2 regions of the Telluria sp. B2 genome follow, and region 2 is predicted to be linked to the other one. Evidence: predicted binding sites of a transcription regulator. Region 2 holds the regulator's gene; the other holds the start of a gene.

Region 1 (5,018 bases), 2.6 Mb from region 2:
GGACAGCGCACGGTGCGCCTGGTGACGCTGTGGTTCACGCCCGATCCGCATCCGGCGCCGGCACCCGCAGCCTCACCGGCGCCGGTCGTGGCGGCCGCGCCGGTGTTGGCGGAGCCCCCGAAAGCGTCCGCGGCGCCGGCGCCGGCCAGCCCTGTGCGCGCCGTGACTCCCGCACGCAAGCCAGCGCCGCCGAAACGTCGCGCCGCACTGATCACGGCGGACGCGGATGCGCACGATGCACAGGCGCCCGCGGCCGAAGCGGCGATCGCGCCTGCCGCCTGCGCCCCGCAAGCAGCCGATGCGCAGGTCAATGCGCAAGCCAATGCCTGCGCCGTGCTTGGCGCGAAAAACGAAACCCTGCGCCAGGAGCTCGGCCAGCTCGAAGAGAAGGTCAAGGTCCTGCAGGTGGCGACCGGCGTGAAGTCGGCCGCCGAAGCCGCGGCCCAGTCCGCGCTGCAGCCGGGCGAGAAGCCGGCGTCGTCGCCGCGCATTCACCGCAAGCCCAGGCCCGCCGCCCCGCCGGAGGAGCCGACGCCCTGGCTCCTGATCGCGGGCGGGGTGTGCGCCTTGCTGGCGCTGCTGGGCGGGGCCGTGCTGCTGCGCCGCCGGCGCGCCGCGGCGGGCAAGGTCCTGAATCCGGTGCGCGAGCCGGAAGTCGTCGTCCTCCCGCAGGACAGCGCCGCCGCACCAGGCGCCGGACCGCGGCTCATGGCCGCCGTGAAAGCGCGCCTGATGGCGCTGCGCCGGGGCAAACAGGCATCCGCCGAGGCGCCGCAAACCGTGGACGAAAAAACAATTATCCAGGCGGAGTGAGGGCGCGCACGAATGTCTACACAAGCTGGAAAATTCGGTTATACTGAACTCGCTGGTTAACAAAACCACAAAAAACGGCCCAGGGTCCGGCGCAGCCACCACCGATAGCGTGGCGCGGGAAACCGGATGTACGTCGCAAGACGCCTGTCTCCGGAAGCGGTCTCGCTGCCAACAGCGGCAGGGGACGCCGGATGCAACCGGCAAAGAGGCGATCACCAGGACTAGCCTGGTGTTCGCTCTCCGAATTCATGTGGCGGGAGCATCCCGCTTCAGCAAAAGGCGCCTGCGGGCGCTTTTTTGTTTTTGTTTATTGTCTGGCGCCGCCGTCCTGGCGGAGCCACCCTGGCGCGGATCGTCCCGCGCTGGCGTCCGGAAATAAAAAAGCACCCGCAGGCGCTTTTTACAGGTGGCGGAGCAGGATGCTCAGTGCGCGCACATTGCGCGGTCGAGCTGGCCCATCCAGGGTTCGGTCACCTCGCGGATGGCGCGGTCGTTGGCCATGATCTGCTTGAGCAGGTCGATCTTGCGCAGGCGGCGCGCGCCTTCGAGCGCCGGCACGCCGGTCGCGGCGGCGCTGGCTTGCACGGCGCACTGGTCCTCCAGGCTGTCGAAGCCCCTCCAGTCCCCGGCTGTCGCCGCGGCGGCCATCTTGCCCGTCAGGCCGGCGATATTTTCGTACATAGCGAGGACTTCGTTCTGGGTCATGCTGGCACCGTGACAATATTTCTCCGGTCGGATGACCGGTTGTCCTCCTTTTACGGCGGCGGTGTCGAAAACTTTAGCCCTTTTGCTAAAAAAATTTGAAAAATATTCTGGCAAGGGACGGCCGCAGTGATTCGCGGCCTGAACAGCCGGGCAGGGCCATGCGTATTGCCGGGTTTGTGCAGTCCAGGCCCGATTTTCGCAGTCTGTCGCATTTCGTCCATGCACGATGCCGGGGTTTCGTAGAGTGCGTGCTGGGTCCTTGCGCCGCCAGGAGCGCACCCACTAATAAAAACAGAGAGGAACGATGAGACATTACCGACCATCGCGGGGCGCCGCCGCCGTCGCGTTGGCACTGGCCGCCTGTGCGGCCCAGGCCGAAGCCCCGTTTTCGTTTGCCGCCACTCCCGGCAAGCTGCCCAAGGATGTGATCCCGCTGCTGTACGACGCCCACCTGGTGCCCGATATGGCCAGCGACAGCTTCAGCGGGTCGCAGACCGTCGAGATCGAGGTGCTGCAGCCGACTTCGCGCATTGTCCTGAACGCCGCCAATCTCGCCATCGAGCGCGCCACGCTCTCGGGCAAGGGCATGGCGAAGCAAATCCTGGAGCCCCGGCTCGACGAGGCCCGGCAGACCGTCGCTTTCCACTTGGGCGCCCCGCTGGCGCCCGGCCGCTATGCGCTGTCCCTGGCCTTCCGTGGCCAGATCAACCGCGAGGGCAGGGGACTGTTCGGGGTGTCCTACAAGACCGGCGGCGCCGACAGGAAGCTGGTTGCCACGCTGCTGGCGCCGGCGGACGCGCGGCGCCTGCTGCCGACCTGGGACGAGCCGGCCTTTCGCGCCCGCTTCAGGCTGACGGTGGACCTGCCGGCCAGCTTCAAGGCCTATTCGAATACCCCGGTCGAGAAACAGGCGCCGCTGGCGGGCGGCAGGCAGCGCATTACCTTCGCGCCCACGCCAAAGATGCCGAGCTACCTGATGGCGCTGGTGGTGGGCGAACTGGAACGCGCGCAGACACGCCGGGCCGGCGTCGACATCGGCGTGGTCACGACCGAAGGCAAGCTCGGTTCCGCCGCCTTTTCGCTGGCGGCCACGGGCGACCTGCTGCACTACTACAACAATTACTTCGACATTCCCTATGCGCTCCCCAAGCTCGACCAGATCGCCATTCCCGGCGGCTTCTATGGCGCGATGGAAAGCTGGGGCGGCATCGTCTACAACGAGGCCCTGCTGCTGGTCGACCCGAAGAAGAGCCCGGAAGGCACGAGGAAGCTTGCCTTCGAGGCCAACGCCCACGAACTGGCGCACCAGTGGTTCGGCAACCTGGTGACGATGGCCTGGTGGGACAACCTCTGGCTGAACGAGGGTTTCGCTTCCTGGATGGCGGCCAAGGCCACCGAACACTTCCACCCCGAGTGGCGTCCCCACCTGGACGACATCGCCCAGCGCGAGAAGGTGCTCGACCTGGACGCGCGCAAGAGCACCCACCCGATCCAGGCCCCGATCGAGAACGAGGACCAGGCGGCCAATGCTTTCGACGCCATCATGTATATCAAGAGCAAGGCCTTCCTGCGCATGCTCGAAGCCTATGTCGGCGAAGAGCACTTCCGCAAGGGCCTGCGCGCCTACATGGCGACCCACAAGTATTCGAACACGACCTCGAACGACCTGTGGACCGCGCTCGAGAAGGCGTCGGGCAAGCCGGTGGGCAAAGTCGCCTCGGACTGGACCTTGCAGCCCGGCTATCCGCTGGTCTCGGTGAGCCAGAGCTGCGAGAACGGCAAGCGCAAGGTGACGCTGTCGCAGGAGCAGTACCGCCTCGACGAACCGGCGTCCGAACAGCGCCTGTGGCACGTGCCGCTGCAGGTCGGCACCGTCGGCGGCCGGGCCTGGACCACCTTGCTGTCCAGCCGCGGCACCAGCTTCACCCAGGGCAGTTGCGAAGGCACCCTGGTGGTCGACCCGCAGAGCGTCGGTTTCTACCGCATCCAGTACGACCGCGCCAGCTTCGACGCCCTGGCGAAGGATCTTGCGCGCCTGCCCGACACCACCCGCCTGAAACTGCTGGCCGACACCTGGAGCCTGGTGGCGGCCGGGCGCAGGCCGCTGGGCGACTACCTGCACCTGGTCGCGCAGCTCGGGAACGAGCCGCGCCTGGCCGTGTGGACGGCCACCCTGGCCAACCTCGCCACCCTCGACAGCCTGGCGCGCGGCGAGGAGGAACAGGCGCTGGTCCGCCGCTTCACGCGCCAGTTCGCGGGAGCGAAGTTCGCCCAGCTCGGCTGGAACGAGAAACCCGGCGAGGCAAGCGAGGAACGTCGCCTGCGCGCTCTGCTGGCCGGCGCCCTGGCCCGCAGCGGCGACCAGGCGGCGATCGCGGAAGCGCGCACGCGTTTCGCCGGCTACCTGCGCAACCCGGCCTCGACCAGTCCGGAAATGCTCGACTTCGTACTCGGCACGGTCGGCATGCATGCCGACGCCGCCACCTTCGACGCCCTGGCGAAGGCGCTCGCCGCGGCCGAAAACGACGAGGAGCGCAACCGCCTGGCGCGGGCCCTGGTCGCGGTCCAGGATCCCGCGCTGGCCGCCGCCGCGCTGCGCATCGCGCTGTCGCCGCAGGTCACGCCTACCATTGCCTACCTGATGATCATCGGCGCCGCGCGCGAGCATCCGGACCAGGTATGGGACTTTGCGGTGGCCAACCGCGAGGCCCTGCTGAGCAATGCCGATGCCGTCGAGCGCAACCGGGTGTACGCCGACATCGTCGGCAGCTCCGTCGAGGTGCGCCATGCGGATATGATGGAACATTATGTGGCCAAGAACTTCGGCCAGGATGCCCAGGTCGAAGCCCAGCGCGTGGGCAACGGCATCCGCATCCGCGCCGCGCAGAAGGCGCGCCTCCTGCCCCAGGTACGCGCCGCGCTGGCGCCGCAACAGTAACCGGAAACGACTATGAGGAAACCCATGAAGACAAGCCCGACCCTGACCCGCACCGCCATCGCCCTGGCCCTGTGCGGCGCCATGGCTGCGCCGGCTTTTGCCGCCGGCCAGGCCGCCACGGCGCCGGCCGCCGCAAGTTCGGCCGACAAGCCGGCCGACAGGCCCGTCGACAAAGCGACCGCCAAGCCCGCCGACAAGCCCGCCGGCATGACCGTGCTGCCAGGCGACGACTTCTTCGCCTATACCAACGGCGACTGGCTGGCGAAGACCGAGATCCCGGCCGACCGCGGCTCCTGGAGCGCGATGGGGGCGCTGGCCGAGGACACCAATACCCGCATCGCGAAGATGATCGAGGAGCTGGGCGCGGCCAAGGGCACGGCCGGCGAAGCGCGCAAGGTGGCCGACTTCTACGCCGCCTACATGGACGAGGCGGCGATCGAGAAGCGCGGCCTGGCGCCGGTCAAGCCGATGCTGGCGCAGATCGCCGCGATCAAGGACAAGGCGGCCCTGGTGCGGGCGCTTGGCGCCTCGGTGCGCGCCGACGTCGATCCGCTCAACGCCA
Region 2 (5,018 bases):
GCGCCGTCCGCACCGGCCCCGGCGCCGGAACACTTCTTCGCCCCGCGCCGCGCGGCGCAGATGGAGCCGGAATTCGAAGCGGCCTTTGCTCCGCGCCGCGCCGCAGCGCCGGCCCCGGAGCCGGCCTTCGACATGGCCGCCATGACCCAGATGATGCAGGCCGCGATCGCCCAGGCCCGCGAATCGGCCGCCGCCGAGATGAACGGCATGATGAGCGAGATCCGCGCCATGCGCGGCGTGATGGAAAACCAGCTGGCCGAGCTGTCCTGGGGCAGCACCCAGCAGCGCGAGCCGCAGAAGGCGGTCGTGCTGCGCGAGATGCTGGGCGCCGGTTTTTCGGCCTCGCTGTCGCGCTACCTGATCGACAAGATGCCGGCCAACAAGGACGCGGCCGAGGCGATGCGCTGGATCAAGACCGTGCTGGCCCGTAACCTGACCACCATGGCCGACGAGGATACGCTGCTCGACAAGGGCGGCGTGTTTGCCCTGGTCGGCCCGACCGGCGTCGGCAAGACCACCACCACCGCCAAGCTGGCGGCGCGCTGCGTGATGCGCCACGGCCCCGAGAAGCTGGCCCTGATCACCACCGACGCCTACCGTATCGGCGGCCACGAGCAGCTGCGCATCTACGGCAAGATCCTGGGCGTGATGGTGCACTCGGTGAAGGACGAGGCCGACCTGCGCATCGCACTCAAGGAGCTCAGGAACAAGCACACCGTGCTGATCGACACCATCGGGATGTCGCAGCGCGACCAGATGGTCACCGAGCAGGTGGCGATGCTGGCCGGCGCCGGCGCCGACGTGAAGCGCCTGCTGTGCCTGAACGCGACCGCGACGGGCGAGACCCTGAACGAAGTGGTGCGCGCCTACCAGGGCAGCGGCCTGCACGGCTGCATCATGACCAAGCTCGACGAAGCCGCCTCGATCGGCAGCGTGCTCGACGTCGTGATCCGGCAGAAGCTGAACCTGCATTACATCTCGAACGGCCAGCGCGTGCCGGAAGACCTGCACCTGGCCGACCGCGCCATGCTGGTCGACCGCGCCTTCCGCGGCCGCCGCGATGCCGGCAACCAGTTCGACGACGCCGACCTGCCGCTGGTGATGGCGCATACCGGCAACGTCGCCAGCGACAGCAGCCTGCGCGGGGTGCGCCTTGGCTAGTTTCGACTTCGACCAGGCCGAAGGCCTGCGCCGGATGCTGGCCGGTCCCAAGCCGCGCGTCGTGACCTTCCTGTCGGCCACGCCGGGCGACGACAAGGCCGCGATGCTGGTGAACCTGGGCGCCTCGCTGGCCCAGGCCGGCAACGACGTGATGATCGTCGACGCCTGCCAACGCAGGGATGGCGTAACGCGTGGCGTCGCCTGCCACCTGGAGATGGAACGCCATGTCAGTTTGATGCAGGTGGCGCGCCAGGAATGCGCGCTGAACCAGGTGGTCCAGCATGCGCCGCAAGGCTTCCAGGTCGCCCTGCTGGCACGCGATGGCGTCGTGCCGCGCACCGGCAGCGATGAGCAACGCCGCCTGGCGAAAGCCTTCGAGGTGCTGGTGAAAGGGCAGGGCGGCATCGTCATCGTCGATGGCGAACTGAACCGTGAAGGCGGCTTCGCCGTGCCCATGCTGGCCGACTCGGAAATCGTGGTGCAGGTGTCGAACAGCGCCACCTCGATCACCAACGCCTATGCCCTGATCAAACGCCTGGCCCAGGAGTTCGGGCGCCGTCCCTTCGGCATCCTGGTCACCGGCGCCACCGAGGCGGAGGCGAAGGTGGTTTACGATAATATGGCGACGGCGGCAAGTCGTTACCTGGCGGTAACGTTGAGCTCGATGGGCTCGGTGCCGGCGGACGAATACCTGCACCGCGCGGCGCGTCTCGGGCGCACCGTGGTCGACGCCTTCCCGCTGGCCGGGGCCTCGGTGGCGTTTCGCCGGCTCGCCGGGCGCTTCGCCTTGCCGGGCATGGCCGGGCTGGGGCGCCACGGCGGCGCGCGTTCTTAAGAAAAAGCACAAGTATGTATACCGTCAAAGGGAAAGCGGACAAGAATCACTTGCTCACCCAGCACCAGCCGCTGGTCAAGCGTCTTGCCCACCAAATGAAGGCCAAGCTGCCGCCCTCGGTCGAGGTGGACGACCTGATCCAGGCCGGCATGATGGGCCTCTTGGACGCCATCAACCGCTACGAAGACAACCACGGGGCCCAGTTCGAGACCTATGCCGTGCTGCGCATCCGCGGCGCGATGGTCGACGAATTGCGCGCCAACGACTGGATGCCGCGCAGCACCCGCCAGAACATGAAGAAGGTGGAGGGCGCGATGACCACGCTGCAGCAACGCCTGGGCCGCCCGCCGAGCGAATCGGAAGTCGCCAAATCGCTCGACATGTCGCTCGAGGACTACCAGGACATGCTGTTCGAAGGCGGCGGCCACCAGCTGGTGTATTACGAGGACTTCCACGAGGACGACGGCAACGACAGCTTCCTCGACCGCTATGCCGTCGATGAATCCGATCCGCTGCGCGCGCTGCTCGACACCGACTTCCGCTCGGCCGTGATCGAGGCCATCGACAACCTGCCGCCGCGCGAGAAGATCCTGATGGGCCTGTATTACGAGGAAGAGCTGAACCTGAAGGAAATCGGCGCCGTCCTGGGCGTCTCCGAGTCGCGCGTGTCGCAGCTGCACACGCAAGCGGTGGCGCGCCTGCGTGCGTCGCTGCGGGAGAGACTGTGGACTTCGCCAGCCTGATCGGCCTGGCGCTGGCGCTGGCCGGCCTGTTCGTCGGGCACACGCTCGACGGCGGCCGCTTCGCCTCCCTGTTCCAGCCGGCGGCCTTCGCCATCGTCGTCGTCGGCACCTTCGGCGCGGTGCTGCTGCAATCCGAAGCGCGCAGCTTCCGGCGCGGCATGCGCATGCTGCGCTGGGTGTTCTTCCCGCCGCGCAGCCAGCGCCAGCCGCTGGCCAGTGCGATCGCGCTGTGGAGCTTGAGCGCGCGCCGCGACGGCCTGCTCTCGCTCGAGCAGTACATGGGCACCAAGGACCTGTTCATCCAGAAGGGCCTGCGCCTGGTGGTAGACGGCATCCAGCCGGAGAAGCTGCGCAACCTGCTGGAAACCGAGATCAACGCCTTCGAATTCGCCGAACGCCAGGCGGCGCGCATCTGGGAATCGGCCGCCGGCTATGCGCCGACGATCGGCATCCTGGGCGCGGTGCTGGGCCTGATCCACGTGATGGAAAACCTGTCCGATCCGTCCCGGCTCGGCTCGGGCATTGCGGTCGCCTTCGTGTCGACCGTCTACGGCGTGGGACTGGCCAACCTGTTCTTCCTCCCGGTCGGCAACAAGCTGAAAGCCATCGTCGCCGACCAGGTGGTGCAGTACGAGATCCTGGCCGAGGTCTTCCACGACCTGGCCAGCGGCGACCACACCCGCGTGGTGGAAGAGCGCGTGGCCAGCCTGCTGGCAAAGCGCTGAAGACCATGGCGCGCAAACGCTACGACGATGCGCAGCCGCATGGCGAGGACCGTGACCGCTGGCTGATTTCCTACGCCGACCTGATCACGCTGCTGTTCGCCTTCTTCGTCGTGATGTACGCCATCTCCATCGTCAACGAAGGCAAGTACAAGGTGCTCTCCGACGCCCTGGGCAGCGCCTTCGGCGGCAATCCGCAGACCCCGCAGGCCAGCAGCACGATCGAGCCGCTGCCGCTGTCCGGCATCATCGCGCGCAAGCGCGCGGAGGCGGCCAAGCGTGACCGCGAACGCATGAACACCCTGGCGCGCGACCTGGGCGCCTCGCTGGCGCCGCTGGTCGAATCGGGCAAGGTGCGCGTGGTGCAGACCGCGCGCGGCGTCAGTGTCGAGATCAGCGAGAGCGTGCTGTTCGCGCAAGGCCAGGCGGCGCTGGGCGAGGCATCGCGCGCGACGCTGGGCGTGGTCGCCGGCCTGCTGAAGGACGATCCGCATGCGATCGAGGTCGAGGGGCATACCGACAACGTGCCGATCGCCAGTCCGTTGTTTCCATCGAACTGGGAATTGTCCGCCGTGCGCGCCAGCAGCGTGGTGCGGCTCTTCATCGAGAACGGCATCGCCCCGGCGCGCATGACGGCGGTCGGGCATGGCGAGAACCGGCCGGTGGCGTCGAACGACGACGAGGCGGGCAGGGCGCGCAACCGGAGGGTCGCGGTGACGATCCTGGCGGCGAAGCCGGAGTGAAAGAAAATTTCATTTTATTGCTGTTGGTGAAATAATCTTTCATCAAGCGTTCTATACCGCGTGGACACAGGTGTCCACCCTACAACTGCGGGGTTGCGTAGGGTGGACACCTGTGTCCACGCCGTCTCACCCTTCGCTACCACGGAACGTCAAACCCACCCCCGCCCTTGGCATTTCCGTCTCCCGCCCGCACAATGGAATCACACAAGCATATGGAGCACCCATGCAACGCCGACCCTTCCTGCTCGCCACCGTGATGGCGGCCAGCTTCCTGCCCGCACTCGCGGGCGCCGCCCCCGGAGACCCCCAAGTGGCAGTCCGAAACAAGATCGAAGTCGAATCCGTGAACGGCCGCGCGCTGGTCCACCTGACGGTGTACAACTACGGCAAGCAGACCATCTGGATCCCGCGCGAAATGGCGGAAGAAAAGGAACTGACCGGGCGCCGCTTCGACGTGCGCGCCTTCGACGGCCGGCCGCTCGACTACACCGGCAAGATGGTGAAGCGCGCGGCGCTGACGGCGGACGATTACGTGCCGGTCGCGCCAGGCAAGGAGCTGAAGAACACGATCGACATCACGCCCTCCTACGCGTTCAAGGAGGGCCGGCACAGCTACCAGATCGGCTATGACGGCCCTTACCTGACCGATGTGAAGCGGCTCGACAAGCCGGCGGAAAGCCCCGCGCGGCCGCTGACCTTCATCCACACCGGCCAGTAAGCGGCAACTTCGCCCGATCAATCCAGCGCCGGGGTGTTCTCCCCAAAGTACTCATGCGAGTCGGCATTGTTGATGGCCCGTTGCGGGGCCGTGCGC

What was found. The regulator FliA, encoded in region 2, starts transcription of late flagellar genes. The targets are predictions, from matches to a motif close to CTAAAGTTTNNNNNNNNNNNGCCGNTA.
Region 1: the regulator FliA is predicted to act here: its motif matches at 1,569-1,595, upstream of ACSUZJ_RS19055 (flagellar protein FliT).

Annotation. Positions count from the first base shown of each region.
Region 1 covers NZ_CP196525.1:4,295,363-4,300,380, reverse strand. Annotated here, with positions in the region: gene ACSUZJ_RS19060 (FimV/HubP-related protein) at 1-813, shown strand, start outside; gene ACSUZJ_RS19055 (flagellar protein FliT) at 1,237-1,518, opposite strand; gene ACSUZJ_RS19050 (M1 family metallopeptidase) at 1,823-4,456, shown strand; gene ACSUZJ_RS19045 (M13 family metallopeptidase) at 4,481-5,018, shown strand, end outside.
Region 2 covers NZ_CP196525.1:1,414,659-1,419,676, forward strand. Annotated here, with positions in the region: gene flhF (flagellar biosynthesis GTPase FlhF) at 1-1,161, shown strand, start outside; gene ACSUZJ_RS06335 (MinD/ParA family ATP-binding protein) at 1,154-1,996, shown strand; gene ACSUZJ_RS06340 (RNA polymerase sigma factor FliA) at 2,011-2,739, shown strand; gene ACSUZJ_RS06345 (flagellar motor protein) at 2,721-3,464, shown strand; gene motD (flagellar motor protein MotD) at 3,470-4,204, shown strand; gene ACSUZJ_RS06355 (hypothetical protein) at 4,428-4,922, shown strand; gene ACSUZJ_RS06360 (M35 family metallo-endopeptidase) at 4,940-5,018, opposite strand, start outside.